Regions from separate parts of the Pseudomonas sp. AG1028 genome, predicted to be linked through region 1. Evidence: riboswitches for the same ligand, from Rfam matches in the RefSeq annotation. Region 1 holds a riboswitch; the other holds the start of a gene.

Region 1 (8,353 bases):
ATCGTCGCCGTGAACATGGACCAGAAGCAGCCGGGCTTCCCCGAGCACGTGCTGCCGGCGTATCTGGAGTCCATCGGCGTGGCGTACCACATCGTCGAGAAGGACACGTACTCGGTGGTCAAGGAAAAGATTCCGGAAGGCAAGACCACCTGCTCGCTGTGCTCGCGCCTGCGCCGCGGCACGCTGTACACCTTTGCCGACGAGATCGGCGCGACCAAGATGGCCCTCGGTCACCACCGTGACGACATCCTCGAGACCTTCTTTCTGAACATGTTCTACGGCGGCACGCTCAAGGCCATGCCGCCCAAGCTGCGTGCCGACGATGGCCGCAACGTGGTGATTCGCCCGCTGGCCTACTGCAGCGAGGCCGATATCGAGGCCTACAGCACGCTCAAGGAGTTTCCGATCATCCCGTGCAACCTGTGCGGCTCCCAGGAAAACCTGCAGCGCCAGGTAGTCAAGGACATGCTGCAGGAGTGGGAGCGCAAGTCGCCGGGGCGTACCGAGATCATGTTCCGCGCCCTGCAGAACGTGGTGCCGTCGCAGCTGGCTGACCGCAACCTGTTTGATTTCACCAGCCTGAAGATCGACGAGCAGGCCACGCCGCGCTTTCTGAACGTGATGAACCTGTAATTTCGAGGGCTGACCCCAAGCGATGCACGATTATCGATGGCTGCATGAATACTGCGTGAACCGTTTCGGCTCGCTCGAGGCACTCGAGGCGCGCCTGCCGCAGCCCGTCTCCGACAAGAAGCTACGGGCGCTGGGTAATGATCGCTACCTGTCGATCATGAGCCTGCGCATATTCCGGGCTGGCCTCAAGCACAGCCTGGTCGATGCCAAGTGGCCGGCCTTCGAGGAAGTGTTCTTCGGCTTCGATCCGGAAAAGGTCGTGCTGATGGGCGGCGAGCGCCTGGAGCGGCTGATGCAGGATGCGCGGCTGATTCGCCACCTGGGCAAGCTCAAGAGCGTGCCGCGCAATGCGCAGTTCATCCTCGACATCGAACGTGGTGCGCTAAGCGGGCCTGCTGCTGCCGTGAAGGCCAGCACGCCGAAGCCAGGTTTCGCCTTTGGCGGGTTGATCGCCGATTGGCCGGTGACCGATATCGTCGGTCTCTGGCACTGGCTGGCCAAGCAGGGCAGCCAGTTGGGCGGGCTTTCCGCACCGCGTTTCCTGCGCATGGTCGGCAAGGATACTTTCATCCCCAGCGATGACATGGTCGCCGCCCTCAAGGCCCAGAAGATCATCGACAAGTCGCCCAATAGCCAGCGCGACCGGGCGGCGGTGCAGGCCGCCTTCAATCAGTGGCATGCAGAAAGCGGCAGGCCGATGTGTCAGCTGTCGGTGATGCTGGCGCACACGGTCAATCATTGATGGCGGCGCAATTGCAGCGCCTGGTGACGGCGTTCATCGACGCGCAGCGCATCCTGATCATCACCGGGGCGGGAATATCGGCCGATTCCGGCTTGCCGACCTACCGCGGCATCGGCGGCCTTTACAACGAACATACCGATGACGGTGTGCCGATCGAGGTGGCGATGTCCGGCGACATGCTGCGCCGCGATCCGGCGCTGTGCTGGAAGTACCTGGCGCAGCTTGGCAGTGCCTGCCTGGGCGCCCAGCCCAATGCCGCCCACCGGGCGATTGCCGAGCTGCAGACGCTCAAGCCGGGTTGCTGGGTGCTGACCCAGAACATCGACGGCTATCATCGCCTGGCCGGGAGCCCTGGGGATCGGCTGATCGAGATTCACGGTGAATTGGCGCCCCTGTATTGCCAGGTTTGCCGGGAAGCCGACGAGCGGTTGGGCGAGCATCTGCAGCAGCCCCTGCCGCCACGGTGCGTGGCTTGCGGCGGGGTGTTGCGGCCCCCCGTGGTGTTGTTTGGCGAGCGACTGCCGCCGCTGGCCGTGGAGCGTCTATATGGGCAATTGCGGGAGGGTTTCGACCTGGTGATCAGTGTCGGAACCAGCGCCAGCTTTCCTTATATAGCCGAGCCGTTGCGGCAGGCGCGCCGTTCGGGCAAGGTCACGGTCGAGGTTAATTTGTCGCACACGGAAGTCAGTGCACTGGTTGACTTCAGGCTGGAAGAACGGGCCTTAGATGTTTTTCCGGAACTACTGGGTCACATTGCTGATCATAAAATTTGCAAATGATCCCGTTCGCGGGCATAGTCGCGGCTGATCAATTTCCATGCCACGGTCGTGCCCATGCGCAAACGCTTCGCACCCCTCGTGCCTCTCGCACTCACAATGGTTCTCGCCGCCTGCGCTAACCATGCAACGCAATCTCAAATCGACACGCCTCAGGCCCAGGCTTCATTGCCTGCCAGACCAGTGGTAGTTGCGCCGGCCGTCGAACAAAATGACTCCGGCGAAGACGATGTCGTTGCCGATTTCTCCAATGGTGCGCCTTACGAGTTGCCGCAACTGGCGGACAGTGTTCTGGAAAAGGGCATATCCCTGATCGGCACACGTTACCGTTTCGGCGGCACGTCGGTGAAAACTGGTTTCGATTGCAGCGGTTTCATCGGCTACCTGTTCCGCGAGGAGCTGGGTATGGAGCTGCCGCGCTCGACTCGCGAGATGATCAAAATCGATGCGCCACTGGTCGACCGCAAGGCGCTCAAGCCGGGTGATCTGGTGTTCTTCAGTACCGCCGGGCGTGGCCGCGTCAGCCATGCTGGCATCTACCTGGGTGATGATCAGTTCATCCATTCCTCCAGCCGCCGTAGCGGTGGCGTGCGCATCGACAGCCTGGATGACGGCTACTGGAAGCGTACGTTCATCGAAGCCAAGCGCGTTCTGGCGCTGGCGCCGACCGAGAATCTGGCCTCCCAGCATTGATCGATCGTCGCCCGATCAGGTCGGTCGAGCAACAATTTGAATGTTTTCAAGCGAATGCAGTGCAAAGCTAAAGCTTGCACTGCAGTTGCGAACGCGGCAGAGTAGGGCGCATTCAGGCTCCAGGATCGTCCGTCCATGACTGCCACCATCCGCATCGCCTTCCTCCTGCTTGCAGCACTGCTCAGTGCCTGTTCCAGTCGAGCACCCGCACCCACCCCGCAACCCGTTGTCGTCATGCCTGCGCCTGGTGCCTACCAGGGGGGCGCGGACGATGTGCTGTTTCGCGCTCTGGGGCTTGTGGGCACTCCATACCGCTACGGCGGCAACACGCCTGATGGCGGTTTCGATTGCAGCGGCCTGATCGGCTATGTGTACCGCGATGCAGCAGGCATCAAGCTGCCACGCTCAACCCGCGAGCTGATCAGCATGCGTGCTCCGACCATCGGCCGCGATTCCCTGCGTAGTGGTGACCTGGTGTTCTTCGCTACCAACGGTGGCCGGCAGGTCAGCCATGCCGGTATCTACGTCGGTGAGGGCCGCTTCGTGCATGCGCCGTCCTCGGGCGGCACCGTACGCCTGGACAGTCTAGGCAACAGTTATTGGCAGCGTACCTATATCGAGGCCAAGCGCGTTTTTCCGGTGGAGCTCGCCAGTCATCCCTGAGGCGTCGTCGCCCAGAGCAGCGCGCTATGGCCGACTCTCCGATTGACGCTTATGCCGTCAGTCCTTACCCTTTGCGACCTGCTTCAGGTGTCCCTGGTCTCGGCCAGGGGTGAAACTGGGAAGTCGGTGCGCTGCCGCCAAACGAGCAATGCCGACGCTGCCCCCGCAACGGTAAACGAGCCCAACCATGCTTCTGGCCACTGTATCTTCGATGCGGGAAGGCGGCGTGGTTCGTCGTGTTCCCTGAACGCCGCACTCGTGAGCCCGGAGACCGGCCTGTCGCTTTTTCCTTAGGTTGCGCGGTGGGCGCGGCCGGTGCGCGGCCCCAGGGCCAGCCCCTGCCTGCTCCTGCGTGATCGTTTTTATCGTCGGGCACCGATACGTGCTCGAAGCGCGCGAGCTTGCTGGCGCCGAGGAGATCCCATGAGCGAATCGACCCCATCCCCCAGCCGCGAATCGGCCGAGCGCGACGCGCGCCACAACGCCCGCATGGCGCGCAAGAAAGCGCTGATGGACGAAAAGATCGCCCAGGCCCAGGAAGAATACGGCTTGCTGCTGGTGCACAGCGGTAACGGCAAGGGCAAGAGCAGTTCGGCTTTCGGCATGGTTGCCCGCGCGCTCGGCCATGGCCTGAAGGTGGGCGTGGTGCAGTTCATCAAGGGCGGCATGGCCACCGGCGAAGAACACTTCTTCCGGCGTTTTCCCGATGAAGTCAGCTACCACGTGATGGGCGAGGGCTACACCTGGGATACCCAGGATCGCCAGCGTGATATCGAGAAGGCACGCCTGGCCTGGGATGTTGCCAGGCAGCTGCTGAACGATCCGCAGATCGCCTTGGTGGTGCTGGACGAACTGAACATCGCCCTCAAGCACGGCTACCTGGACGTGGACGTGGTGCTGCGCGATATTGAATCGCGCCCGGAGCTGCAGCACGTCGTGGTGACCGGTCGGGGCGCACCGCCGGCCCTGCTCGAAGCGGCCGATACGGTGACCGAAATGACTCTGGTCAAACATGCCTTCAAGGCCGGTGTGAAGGCGCAGAAGGGCGTGGAATTTTGAGCACGATAGACGCGCTTTCCGCCGAGCCTGGGGCGCCACGGCAGTGCCCGGCCCTGGTGATCGCCGCGCCCGCCTCGGGTCAGGGCAAGACCACCGTCACCGCTGCCCTGGCGCGCCTGCACACCCGAGAAGGCAAGCGGGTGCGGGTGTTCAAGTGCGGGCCGGACTTTCTCGATCCGATGATTCTTTCCCGCGCCAGCGGCAACCCGGTCTATCAGCTGGACCTGTGGATGGTCGGCGAGGCCGAGAGCCGTCGTCTTTTATGGGAAGCGGCGGGCGAAGCCGATCTGATTCTGATCGAGGGCGTGATGGGACTGTTCGACGGCTCGCCGTCGGCGGCTGACCTGGCGCGCCGTTTCGGTGTGCCGGTGCTCGGGGTGATCGATGGCTCGGCCATGGCCCAGACCTTCGGCGCCCTGGCGGTCGGCCTTGCCAGCTATCAACCTGACCTGCCGTTCTCCGGCGTTCTCGGCAATCGCGTCAATCCGGGTCGCCATAACGACCTGATCCGTGACAGCCTGCCGGCTTCGATTCGCTGGTATGGCTCGCTGCCACGCAGTGCGGCCATCGAGCTGCCCAGCCGGCACCTCGGCCTGGTGCAGGCTGGCGAACTCGCTGACCTCGATACGCGCCTGGATACCGCGGCCGACGCCCTGGAGCAGACGGCGACGATCACGCTGCCGCCGCCCGTGACCTTCGCCGCGCCCTCGATCGAACCGCTGGCGCCGCTGCTCGCTGGCGTACGCATCGGGGTGGCCTTTGATGCTTCCTTCGCGTTCATCTACCAGGCCAACCTCGACCTGCTCGAGCAGATGGGCGCAACGCTGACGTTCTTCAGTCCGCTGACCGACAAGGCACTGCCTGACGTGGGCAGCCTCTACCTGCCGGGCGGTTACCCAGAGTTGCATCTGCAGGCGCTGGCCGCCAATCGGCCGATGATCGACGCGATCAAGGCGCATCAGCAGGCCGGCAAACCGCTGCTCGCCGAGTGCGGCGGCATGCTGTATCTGCTCGAGTCGCTGAGCGATGTCGCTGGTGAGCGCGCGGAACTGGCCGGTCTGCTGACTGGCACTGCGCAGATGCAGAAGCGCCTGGTCGCCCTGGCCCTGCAGAGCGTCGAACTGCCCGAGGGCGTGCTGCGCGGGCACAGTTACCATCACTCGCGCCTGGACTCTGCGCTGCAGCCGCTGGCCCGTGGGAGCTGCCCGAACGACAAGCCGGTCAGCGAGGCGGTGTTCCGACTCGAGCGCCTGACCGCGTCCTACATCCATTTCTACCTGCCTTCCAATCCGCCAGCCGCCGCGGCGTTGTTTCGTCCATGACCGCGCACGCCTTCAGCGCCGAGGAGCGCGCCGCGGTCTACCGCGCCATTGCCGAGCGCCGCGACATGCGCCATTTCAGCGGCGGCGAGGTCGCGCCCGACTTGCTCGCCCGCCTGCTCGAAGCGGCGCACCAGGCGCCCAGCGTCGGCCTGATGCAGCCGTGGCGTTTCATCCGCATCACCCGGCCGGCGCTGCGAGAAGACATCTACCAGTTGGTCGAGCACGAACGCCAGCTGACTGCGGAGGCACTGGGCGAACGTTCGGACGAGTTCATGCGGCTGAAGGTCGAGGGCGTTCGCGATTGCGCCGAAGTGCTGGTTGCGGCCTTGATGGAAGGCCGCGAGGCCCATGTGTTCGGCCGGCGCACCTTGCCGGAAATGGACATGGCCTCGCTGTCCTGCGCGATCCAGAACCTGTGGCTGGCGGCCCGTGCCGAAGGCCTGGGCATGGGCTGGGTGTCGCTGTTCGACCCCGTCGCCCTGGCCGAGCTGCTGGGCATGCCGCCGGGCAGCAAGCCGGTCGCGGTGCTCTGCCTGGGGCCGGTACAGGCCTTTTACCCGGTGCCGATGCTGGCCCAGGAAGGTTGGGCGCAGGTACGGCCGCTGCACGAGCTGCTGTTCGAGGATCGCTGGGATCACCATGAATAACGAGAGCCGTCCATGAGCCTGATCCTCAGCGCTGTCGCGGGCGTGGCCCTGGATGCCGCCCTCGGCGAGCCGAAGCGCTGGCACCCGCTGGTGGGCTTCGGCAAGCTGGCCAACCGCCTGGAGCAGCGCTTCAACCCGTCCGGGGGCGGCTGGCGCAGCCATGGCGTGAGCGCCTGGTGCCTGGCGGTGCTGCCGTTGACGTTGCTTACCGTGCTGCTGGTGCAGCTACCGTGGATCGGCTGGCTGGTGCAGATCGTCGCCCTCTACGCCGCCCTGGGGCTGCGCAGCCTCGATCAGCACGCCCAGCCGGTGGCCCAGGCGCTGCGCCTGGGTGATCTGCCGGTGGCGCGCCAGCGAGTGGGCTACATGGTCAGCCGACGTACCGAGGACCTGGACGCCACTGGCGTGGCCCGTGCCGGTACCGAGTCGGTGCTGGAGAACGGCAGCGATGCGGTGTTCGCCGCGCTGTTCTGGTTTCTCGTCGCCGGGGCGCCGGGCGTGGTGCTCTATCGCCTGAGCAACACTCTGGACGCCATGTGGGGCTACCGCAACGAGCGCTTCGAGCGCTTCGGCTGGGCCGCCGCGAAGATCGATGACCTGCTCAATTACGTGCCGGCCCGCCTGGTGGCGCTGACCTATGTCGTCCTCGGTCGCAGCGCCCTGGCGATGCGTTGCTGGCAGCGCCAGGCGCCACGATGGGACAGCCCCAACGCCGGGCCGGTGATGGCCGCGGGCGCGGGCGCGCTGGGCGTCAGCCTCGGCGGCGCGGCGGTCTATCACGGTGAACTGCACCAGCGCCCTGAGCTGGGCGAAGGTCCGCCACCACGGGCGCGGGATATCGAGCGGGCAATGAACCTGGTGTGGGGCGGCGTGCTGCTCTGGTTGATGCTGATGCTGATCGTGGAGGTATGCATTGCTTGAGCACGGCGGACGGTTGCGCAAGGCAGCGCTTCGTTATGGCATCCCGCTGAGCGATTGGCTGGACGTTTCGACCGGCGTGGCGCCATACGGCCTGCCACTTCCGGAGGTTCCCGCGCAGACCTGGAACCGTTTGCCGGAGCAGGACGATGGTCTGGAAGCCGCCGCCTGCGCCTATTACGGCGCCGCCGATCTGCTGCCGGTGGCCGGCTCCCAGGCTGCGATCCAGTGCCTGCCGCGGCTGCGCCGCGAGGCACGGGTCGGCATCGTCTCGCCGGCCTACGCCGAGCATGCGGCAGCCTGGCAGCGTGAAGGGCATCGGGTGCTGGAGATCAGCGAGGCCGGCGTCAATCGCGCCTTGGAACGGCTCGATGTGCTCTTGCTGGTCAACCCCAACAACCCTACCGGTCGGCGCTTTTCCCCCGAGCAGCTATATGCCTGGCATGCGCGCCTGGCCGAGCGGGGCGGTTGGCTGATCGTCGATGAAGCCTTTATCGACTGCACCCCGGAGCAGAGCCTAGCGGCTCACGCACAATTGCCGGGGCTGATCGTGCTGCGCTCGTTCGGCAAGTTCTTCGGTATGGCCGGTGCCCGCCTGGGCTTCGTGCTGGCCGAACGCACGCTGCTCGATGAGTTGGAAGAAATGCTCGGGCCCTGGACGATCAGCGGCCCGACCCGCTGGCTGGCGACTCGGATGCTCGAAGACAAGACCGCTCAGCAAGCCCAGCGCCAGCGCCTGAGCACTGACGGCCAGCGCCTGGCCAGCCTGCTGCGTGAGCATGGCCTGGCGCCCACCGGTGGCTGTGCGCTGTTCCAGTGGATCGCCAGCGAGCACGCCGCGCTGCTGCATGAGTTCCTGGCCTGCAATGGCATCTTCACCCGCCTGTTCGAGCGCCCGGC
Region 2 (8,353 bases), on a different contig from region 1:
GCAGCTGGTGCCACTGAGTACCTTCGTTCAGGTGCAGCCGGCCAAGCCGGCGCCGGTCAGCATCAACCACAGCGGCATGCTGCCGTCGGCCAACCTGTCGTTCAACCTGGCACCCGGCGTAGCGCTTGGCGACGCGGTGGCGGTGTTGCGTCAGCTCGAGCAGGAGATCGGCATGCCGGCCAGCATCGGCGGGCGCTTCAGCGGCGCCGCTCAGGCTTTCCAGCAGACTCTGGCCTCGCAACCCTGGCTGATCCTGGCCGCGCTGGTCGCCGTATACATCATTCTGGGTGTGCTCTATGAGAGCCTGGTGCACCCGCTGACCATTCTCTCGACCATTCCGTCGGCCGGTATCGGCGCCTTGCTGCTGCTCTGGTTGTGGGGGCTGGATTTTTCCATCATGGCGCTGATCGGCCTGATTCTGTTGATTGGCATCGTCAAGAAGAACGGCATCCTGTTGGTCGATTTCGCCCTGCAGGCCCAGCGCCATGGCATGGCACCTCGTGAGGCCATCCACCAGGCCTGCATGGCTCGCTTTCGGCCGATCCTGATGACCACGCTGGCCGCGATGTTCGGTGCGGTGCCGCTGATGCTCGCCTTCGGAACCGGCGCCGAGCTGCGTGAGCCGCTGGGCGTCGCCGTGGTCGGCGGCCTGTTGTTCAGCCAGGTGCTGACGCTGCTGACCACGCCGGTGGTCTACCTGATGATGGATCGTCATCTGGGCAGGCGGCGCGCGTCTGATTTAGCGCACCCGGCGGGTGTGAGATGAGGGCCGTGTTACTGGCGCTGGCTTGTCTGCCGCTGCTGGCCTGCAGCAGCCGCGAGCCTCTGCCGCCAGCGCCCTTGCCAGCCCAGGCGGTGGCCGCGCTGCCGCAGGCCTGGTGGCAAAGCCTGCAGGATCCGGTGCTGGATCAACTGGTAGCGCTGGCGCTGCGTGACAACCTCGACCTGGCGACAGCGACCCAGCGTATTCGCGAGCAGCGCGCGCTACGCCGGCAGGCTGCGGGCAACCGGTATCCGACCCTGAACATGACCGGCAGCCACGAAAAGGGTCGTAGCGCCCGCGATGGCCGCGACGAAGACTACTTCTACGGGCTGGACCTGAGCTGGGAGGCCGATCTGTTCGGGCGCCTGGGTGCGCTGCAACGCGCCGCCGAAGCCAACCTGCAGGCGGCGGATGCCGACTACCAGGCGCTACGCGTCAGCCTGATCGCCGAGGTGGCCAGCACCTACCTGAACTATCGCCTGGCCCAGCATGAGGTCGATATTGCAGGCCGTGCTGCCGACAGTCAGGCGCAGATCGCCCGAATCACCCGGGTACGTTTCGACCAGGGCACCGCCAGTGGTTTCGACGTCGAGCGCCTCGATACCCAGGTGGCGATCACCCGCGCGGTCATCCCGCAGGCACGTCAACGCGGTGAGGCGGCGCGTTACGCGCTGGCCTATCTGCTCAATGCGCAGCAATCGCGAATTGACGGGTTGCTGGCTGAGCCGGCGCAACCGCTGGCACCCCGTGACGAGCGCCTGCTACCGCTGTTGCAGCTGCCCGCCAGCAGCCTGCGTGCCCGAGCTGACGTACGCGCCGCCGAGCTGCGTCTGCTGGCGGCCGACGATAGCCTGGATGCGGCCAAGGCACTGCGTTATCCACAGCTGACCCTCGGTGCCCTGGTGGGCTTCGAGCAGGGCGCGAGCGTTCCGGCCTGGACGCTGAGCGCACAGGCCCTGCAGCCACTGTTCGATTTTGGCCGCATCCGCGCGGGCATCGAAGCCGGCGATGCACGCCGTGAGCAAGCCTGGCTTGGCTATCAGGCCAGCCTGGTACAGGCGCTCAGGGAAACCCGCAGCGCCATCAGCGCCTACGTCGAAGGGCTTGATCGGCAGCGGTTGCTGGACACGGCAAGCCATTCGGCAGCCAGTGCCACCGCGCTGGCGCAACGGCAGTACGACGCCGGTACCTTATCGATGATCGAGGTGCTGGATGCCCAGCGCACCCAGTTCGATACGCACCTCGAACAGCAAAGGGCCGCCAGTGACGTTGCGCTGCGCTGGGTTGAGATCTATCGCACCCTGGGCTTGGCACCCGTGGAGAAACAGCGGGATTCGGGTGGATAAGGCGCTGGGCTGCAGCGTTTAGTGAGCCGCTCGCAGGCCCGGGATGCAGCCGATTGCATCGCATTGCTCGAACGGCTTATCGTTTGGAGACGTTCCGCATCGCTGTCGACCTATGACTTGGCAAATCACCCGGCAATCTGTTCGCTATCATCGTGGTGATAGTCTTGCTCCCGGCTATTGACGAATATCCGGATTTATCACGTTTGGCGGGGGCTTTGGGGGGGAAATGAAGGGTGTAACGACTGTAGTTGTGCTGCTGGCGCTGTTGGGGGGGTGTGTAAGCACCCCCGACCAGCCGAGTTTGGCTCCTGTAGCGGCGCAGGCACCGGCAACGGCACCTAGCGTAGTAGCGCGTCCGCAGGGCGTGCCGGCTCCACAGCTGTCCAATTTCCGGCCAACGCCGGTTGTGCCGCTGGCCCTTGCCCGTTCTGCAAGCACGGCGCCGCCAACATCGTTGCCGCCCGCTCGCGCGGCTGCTGGCGTAGATCCGGCAGTGCCTGCGGTGCGCACGGCGGCCGCTCCTACGGGGCGCCAGACTGCCGATGTCGCTCAGGCCGCGGTACCCGCGGTGGCCGCCGCACCTGCTGTGGTCGCGCCGCCTGTCAAACCGGCCGCGCCCCCACCTGCGAACGCTTTGGCTACGCTGCCGCCGCCTGCCAAAACTACTGTGGTGGCTGAGCCCCCGCGTCCTGCCAATCCAATGATCGAGATGCGCCCTGGGCGTTTGATCGTTCCGGATGATGGCGGTTTTATACGGGTAGAGCCGATCAGCGAGGCGTCAGACGCTGCATCGATGTCAATCAGTGCCAATTGAGCCTGCAAGCCCAGGCAAGCGATGCGGGCCTGGGGCTGCCGGCATTTGCGCATCTTCAGCTCAGGGGCAGGCGTGCGAGCGACAGGTGCGCTGGCAACTGCACCGCTGTGGGAGTGCCGGTGGTTGCGGGCTGAAATGAACGAGTGGCTGGACATCCTGTATCGCTATTGTGGCGAGGTGCTGAGCGGCGACTCGGCGTCTATCGCGCAATTGCGCGCCGCTGGCTTCGACTGCAGCGCAGGACAATGGAGCTTTTTCCTGCCGGCGCTGCATGTCTGGCTGGCTAACCTGACGCCTACCCAGGCCCCACTTGATTACCCGGCCTTTCTCAAGCAGTTGTACGCCAGCGACTTCAACGAGCGCCTCGCCCGCCAAGGCGCCCAGATCGTCATCGCCGACAACCGTGGCCAGGTCAGCGAGAGTCTGTATCGTCTGCAGCGCCTGTCCTGAACAGGTGGCGGTGGCCTTCGTTGTAGAGCGCCGAATCGGCGAAGTCTTCCGCCCCCAATACCTGGCCGACGAGAATCAGCGCGGTACGCCGGAAACCCTTGGCGCTGACCTTGGCCTCGATATCCGCCAGGGTACCGACCGCCCAGTCCTGGTCCGGCCAACTGGCGCGATGCACCACCGCGATCGGGCAACTGGCGCCGTAATGCGGCAGCAGCTCGGCGACGATCTCTGGCAGGTGCTGCACGCCCAGGTGGATGGCCATGGTCGCGCCGTGGCGGGCGAGATCATGCAGCTGCTCACCCGTCGGCATCGGCGACTTGCTGGCGTAGCGGGTGAGGATCACCGTTTGCGACACCGCCGGCAGCGTCAGTTCGCTCTCCAGCAGCGCGGCGCAGGCGGCTGTGGCGGTCACGCCGGGAATGATCTCGAAGGGGATGCCCAGCGCACGCAGGTGACGAATCTGCTCGCCGATGGCGCCATACAGCGACGGGTCGCCGGAGTGCACCCGCGCTACGTCTTCTCCGCGCTCATGAGCGGCGCGCAGCAGGGCGACGATCTCATCCAGATGCAGCTCGGCGGTGTTCACCACCTGACGGGCGCGGTGGCCGGCTAGCACCGCTTCGGGCACCAGCGAGCCGGCGTAGAGGATTACCGGGCAGCTGTGGATCAGGCGCTGGCCCTTGACGGTGATCAGCTCGGGGTCGCCGGGGCCGGCGCCGATAAAGTAGACGGTCATTGGATTCCTGGGTGTAGGGTGGAAGATGCTTTTCTCTTCCACCGTGGTGTTCGGCTTATGCGGTCGCCAGGTGGGGGATCGCCTTCCCTTGGATCGAGAAAGCGTGGGCTACGCGCCCCGATCCACCCTACGGATCGCTGCGAGCAACGGCCATTGTCGCGTTGGGGCTCTTGCGCTTGGTTATCCACAGGCGAGCCGGTCGATTGCTCGAGCGTTCGGCCAGCGCCAGGGCGCTGGCTTCGGCAACGCCCGGGCTGCCGGTGACACGCTGGGCGATGGCCGAGGTCTGGCTCAAGCGCCCATGGTAACCCGCCAGCACTTCGGCGGGCAGGAAGTGGATCGGCAGGTTCAGGTGCGCTGCCAGTTGCTGCAAGCCTGGCTCATCGACCTTGTGCTCGCTGCTGGCCAGGGCTGTCAGCTCGGCAGTGCTCGAGCCATGTTCAGCCAGGGTGTCGTCGAGCAAGCTCAGCAGCTCTTCGAGCGAGCACTCGCGCCGGCAACCCAGGCCGGCGACGAGAACAGGCCGCTCACTCACTGTTGCTGGCGCCCACGGCCGTGGAACCAGGCGGCAGCCAGGCCCAGCGCCGCCCAGAACGCAGCGTTGGTCAGCAGTGAGGCGAGGATGAACTCATGTTCCAGCGCCTCGGGCGCCAGGCTTTCATGCACCTCGGGCTGCGGCGCGCCGAGCAGGTGGGGCAAGGCGAGAATCGCCACACCGAGAATGCGCAGCATCCAATTGCCGCCGAATGCCAGCAGCGCCAGGCCCGCCGCGGTCGACGCGGCCGCGCCGGTCCACCAGTACTGGCGCAGCACTAGTTCCGCTGCGGCAGTGCCCGGCAGCTCCGGCGGCAAGCCGCTGGCGGGCGCCAGGACGAAGGTGGCGAATCCGGCCAGGCCCCAGAGCAGGCCCTGCCAGGTTTTTTCCGGGGCGCGCAGGGTGAACAGGCCAGCGAGCATCAACGCGAAGCCGACGGCGACCACCAGATTGCTCAGGCCTGTGGATAACAACCGCTGCCAGCCGTCTTCGGGCGCCCAGGCTTCGCCGTCGTGGCTGTGGCCGCTCGCGCCATGGTCGTGGGCAGCGGTGGCGTCATGGCTGTGTTCGATGGCGGCAGGCTCCGCGACTTCGAAGCCTTCCGCCTGCAGGATCAGTGGGGTGACCCACAGGCTCTGCAGCACCGTCAGCACGATGGCGGCGAGCAGGCCGGCGAAGCCGGCGGTCTGGGCGATACGCTTGATCATCAGCAAGCCCTCAGTGGCACGGAAACGCGGCGCTGTGCCGGGTGTCGTGGGCGGCGTTGTGCAGGGCTTCGACGTGGGAGAAGCCGGCGAAGAAAATCAGCACTGCGCCCAGCACGCAGCTGCCAAAAGCAAGCAGGATGCGCTGTGACAGGGGCAATGTGGAAACGCTGGAGGTGGAAATGACGCTGCTGGACATGATCGTAGACCTCAGGGGTAGACGGCACAGCAGGACACGGCGAGACAGCCCGCACAGGCAGGCAGCGATCGGCGCGTGCCCGCCCACCGCGGGTTGCCAAACAGACGATCCAGGCCGGTCTCCGGGCTTGCGATGATCACCTTGCGGCGATGGGGATCGGCCTTCCCATGCATACGCACAGTGGCCAAAACGATCCTGGCATTCGCTTACCGTTGCGGGGGCAGCGCCGGACTCGAACCGGCTTCCCGTTTCACCTCACGCACGGCGGCGTGAGACACCTGAAACAACCAGCCAAGAACACCACGAAGCAATCAGGGCGTCAATATGCTGCAGGTCGCGCCGCGATTGACCGTGTCGCGGGGGCTGCGTAGCCTTGCATTCTTCGAGGTGCTGCTTGTCATCAAGCAGCTAAGAGGGAACACGGATCGCCGTGGCTGCCCCCGCAACTGTAAGCAGCGAGTGCGTCGCCAATCGCCACTGGGCAACCGGGAAGGCCGGCCGCGCGCCATGACCTGCCAGCCAGGAGACCTGCCTCGATAACGCTTTCGACAACCGGGCGGGGTGATCCGGTGATGCTCGGCATGGGTTCGCCCGTGCCTGCCATCCTATCGCCCGCTCGCCGTTTCTGCAGACTGCCAGGGGCTTCCATGAAAACGCTCGCCAAACTTCCCGTCACCATCGTCACCGGCTTTCTCGGTGCCGGTAAGACCACCTTGCTGCGCCACATGCTGGAAAACGCCGAGGGCCGGCGCATCGCGGTGATCGTCAACGAATTCGGCGAGCTGGGTATCGATGGCGAAATCCTCAAGCAGTGCTCCATCGGCTGCACCGAGGAAGAAGCCAATGGCCGGGTGTTCGAGCTGGCCAACGGCTGCCTGTGCTGCACCGTGCAGGAAGAGTTCTTCCCGGTGATGCGCGAGTTGGTGGAGCGTCGCGGCGACCTCGACCATATCCTCATCGAAACCAGCGGCCTGGCCCTGCCCAAGCCACTGGTGCAGGCCTTCAACTGGCCGGAAATCCGCAACGCCTGCACCGTCGATGCGGTGATCACCGTGGTAGACAGCCCGGCGGTGGCTGCCGGCACCTTCGCCGCCTTCCCCGATCAGGTCGATGCCCAGCGCAAGCTCGACCCCAACCTCGACCACGAGTCGCCGCTGCATGAGCTGTTCGCCGACCAACTGGCCAGCGCCGACCTGGTGATTCTCAACAAGGCCGACCTGCTCGATGCCGGCGCGCTGGCTGCCGTGCGCGCCGAAGTGGCCGAGGAACTGCCGTCGGCGGTCAAGGTGGTCGAGGCTCATGGCGGCTCGCTGCCGCTCAATGTGCTGCTGGGCCTGAACAGCGAGACCGAGTTGCACATCGAGGGCCGCCGCACCCACCACGACGATGAAGACGACGATCACGATCATGATGAATTCGACTCGTTCCACGTGGAACTACCGGAAGCGGAAGAGGCGCGCCTGCTCGCTGCGCTGAAGGATGTGGTCGGCAAACACGGCATTCTGCGCGTGAAAGGCTTCGTCGCGGTGCCGAACAAACCCATGCGCCTGCTGCTGCAAGGCGTTGGCCAGCGCTTCGACAAGCACTTCGACCGCGCCTGGAAAACAGACGAAGCCCGAGTGACCCGCCTCATCGTGATCGGCCAGGAGTTGGATCACACCGCCATCGCCGCCGAGCTGAAAGCGGCGCTGGCGTAACCGGCGCCCATCATGCACCTGCTGCGTACTCAGCCCGGCCAATCGCTGCCGGCCGACAGCATCGCCGACCTCGGCCAGACACCCGCCGAACTGGTGGTGCTGTGCACCGGCGATTCGCACCTGTCGCTGTTGGCCGAAGTCGCCCGCCATCTGCCCGAGGATTACCCCAGCCTGCGCCTGGCCAGCCCGGCGCAGCTGAGCAACAACGCCTCGGTGGATTTCTACGTCGAGCAGGTGCTCAGGCACGCCAAGGTGATCATGATTTCCGTGCACGGCGGCGTCAGCTACTGGCGCTACGGCATCGAGCGGCTGTTGGAGTTGGCGGGGCAGGGCAAGACGCTGATTCTTGTTCCGGGTTGTGACAACCCCGACCCCGAGCTCACGGCGCTGGGCAACGTGACCACCGAAGATGCCGAGCGGCTCTGGCAGTACCTGCGCCAGGGCGGTGTGGATAACGCCCGGCAGTTCTTCAACTGCATTGCCGACCGTTACCTGGGCCGTGACTATGGCTGGCAGACGCCGCAACCGCTGCCGCGGGTCGGCCTCTATCACCCGCGTATCGGCAATGCCTCGCTGCAGGACTGGCGCGGCGACTGGAAAGCGGATGCACCGGTTGCCGCCTTGCTGTTCTATCGCACCCATGTGCAGGCGGCCAACACGGCCTTCGTCGACACCTTCTGCCAGCGGCTGCAGGCCCAGGGCCTCAACCCTTTACCCATCGCCGTGGCCAGCCTCAAGGAGGCGGCCTGCCTGGCGCAGGTGGAGGATTGGCTCGATGAAGCGGGCGCCAGTGTGATTCTCAACACCACCGGTTTCGCCCAGTCCAACCCGGAGTCGCCCCAGGCGCGTCCGTTCCGCCGCGACGTGCCGGTGCTGCAGGCGCTTTGCGCCCTGGACAGCGAAGAACAGTGGCAAGGCAACGCCCAGGGCCTCGGCCCTCGCGACTTGGCCATGCATATCGCGCTGCCGGAGCTGGATGGCCGGCTGATCACCCGGCCCATCAGCTTCAAGGGCCTGGCCTTTCGCAGCGAGCGCAGCCAGAGCGACGTGGTCTGTTACCGCGCGCACCTGCCCGGGATGGATTTCGTCGCTGAACTGGCGCGTCGTCA

What was found. A riboswitch is a leader RNA that binds a small molecule or an ion and turns the genes downstream of it on or off. The one in region 1 is predicted to bind cobalamin.
Region 2: linked by a shared signal. The riboswitch ahead of cobW (cobalamin biosynthesis protein CobW) and the one ahead of cobO (cob(I)yrinic acid a,c-diamide adenosyltransferase) in region 1 are both predicted to bind cobalamin.

The regions. Positions count from the first base shown of each region.
Region 1 is NZ_VIVP01000014.1:106,775-115,127, reverse strand. Features, by position in the region: gene ttcA (tRNA 2-thiocytidine(32) synthetase TtcA) at 1-633, shown strand, start outside; gene FB481_RS21720 (DNA-3-methyladenine glycosylase I) at 656-1,375, shown strand; gene FB481_RS21715 (NAD-dependent deacylase) at 1,375-2,154, shown strand; gene FB481_RS21710 (C40 family peptidase) at 2,209-2,844, shown strand; gene FB481_RS21705 (C40 family peptidase) at 2,980-3,507, shown strand; cobalamin riboswitch at 3,576-3,802, shown strand; gene cobO (cob(I)yrinic acid a,c-diamide adenosyltransferase) at 3,931-4,566, shown strand; gene FB481_RS21695 (cobyrinate a,c-diamide synthase) at 4,572-5,888, shown strand; gene bluB (5,6-dimethylbenzimidazole synthase) at 5,885-6,535, shown strand; gene cbiB (adenosylcobinamide-phosphate synthase CbiB) at 6,548-7,456, shown strand; gene cobD (threonine-phosphate decarboxylase CobD) at 7,449-8,353, shown strand, end outside.
Region 2 is NZ_VIVP01000005.1:216,710-225,062, forward strand. Features, by position in the region: gene FB481_RS09900 (efflux RND transporter permease subunit) at 1-766, shown strand, start outside; gene FB481_RS09905 (TolC family protein) at 763-2,109, shown strand; gene FB481_RS09910 (hypothetical protein) at 3,059-3,373, shown strand; gene cobM (precorrin-4 C(11)-methyltransferase) at 3,336-4,109, opposite strand; gene FB481_RS09920 (cobalamin biosynthesis protein) at 4,237-4,644, opposite strand; gene FB481_RS09925 (CbtA family protein) at 4,641-5,351, opposite strand; gene FB481_RS09930 (CbtB domain-containing protein) at 5,362-5,547, opposite strand; cobalamin riboswitch at 5,642-5,844, opposite strand; cobalamin riboswitch at 5,916-6,098, shown strand; gene cobW (cobalamin biosynthesis protein CobW) at 6,195-7,244, shown strand; gene cobN (cobaltochelatase subunit CobN) at 7,257-8,353, shown strand, end outside.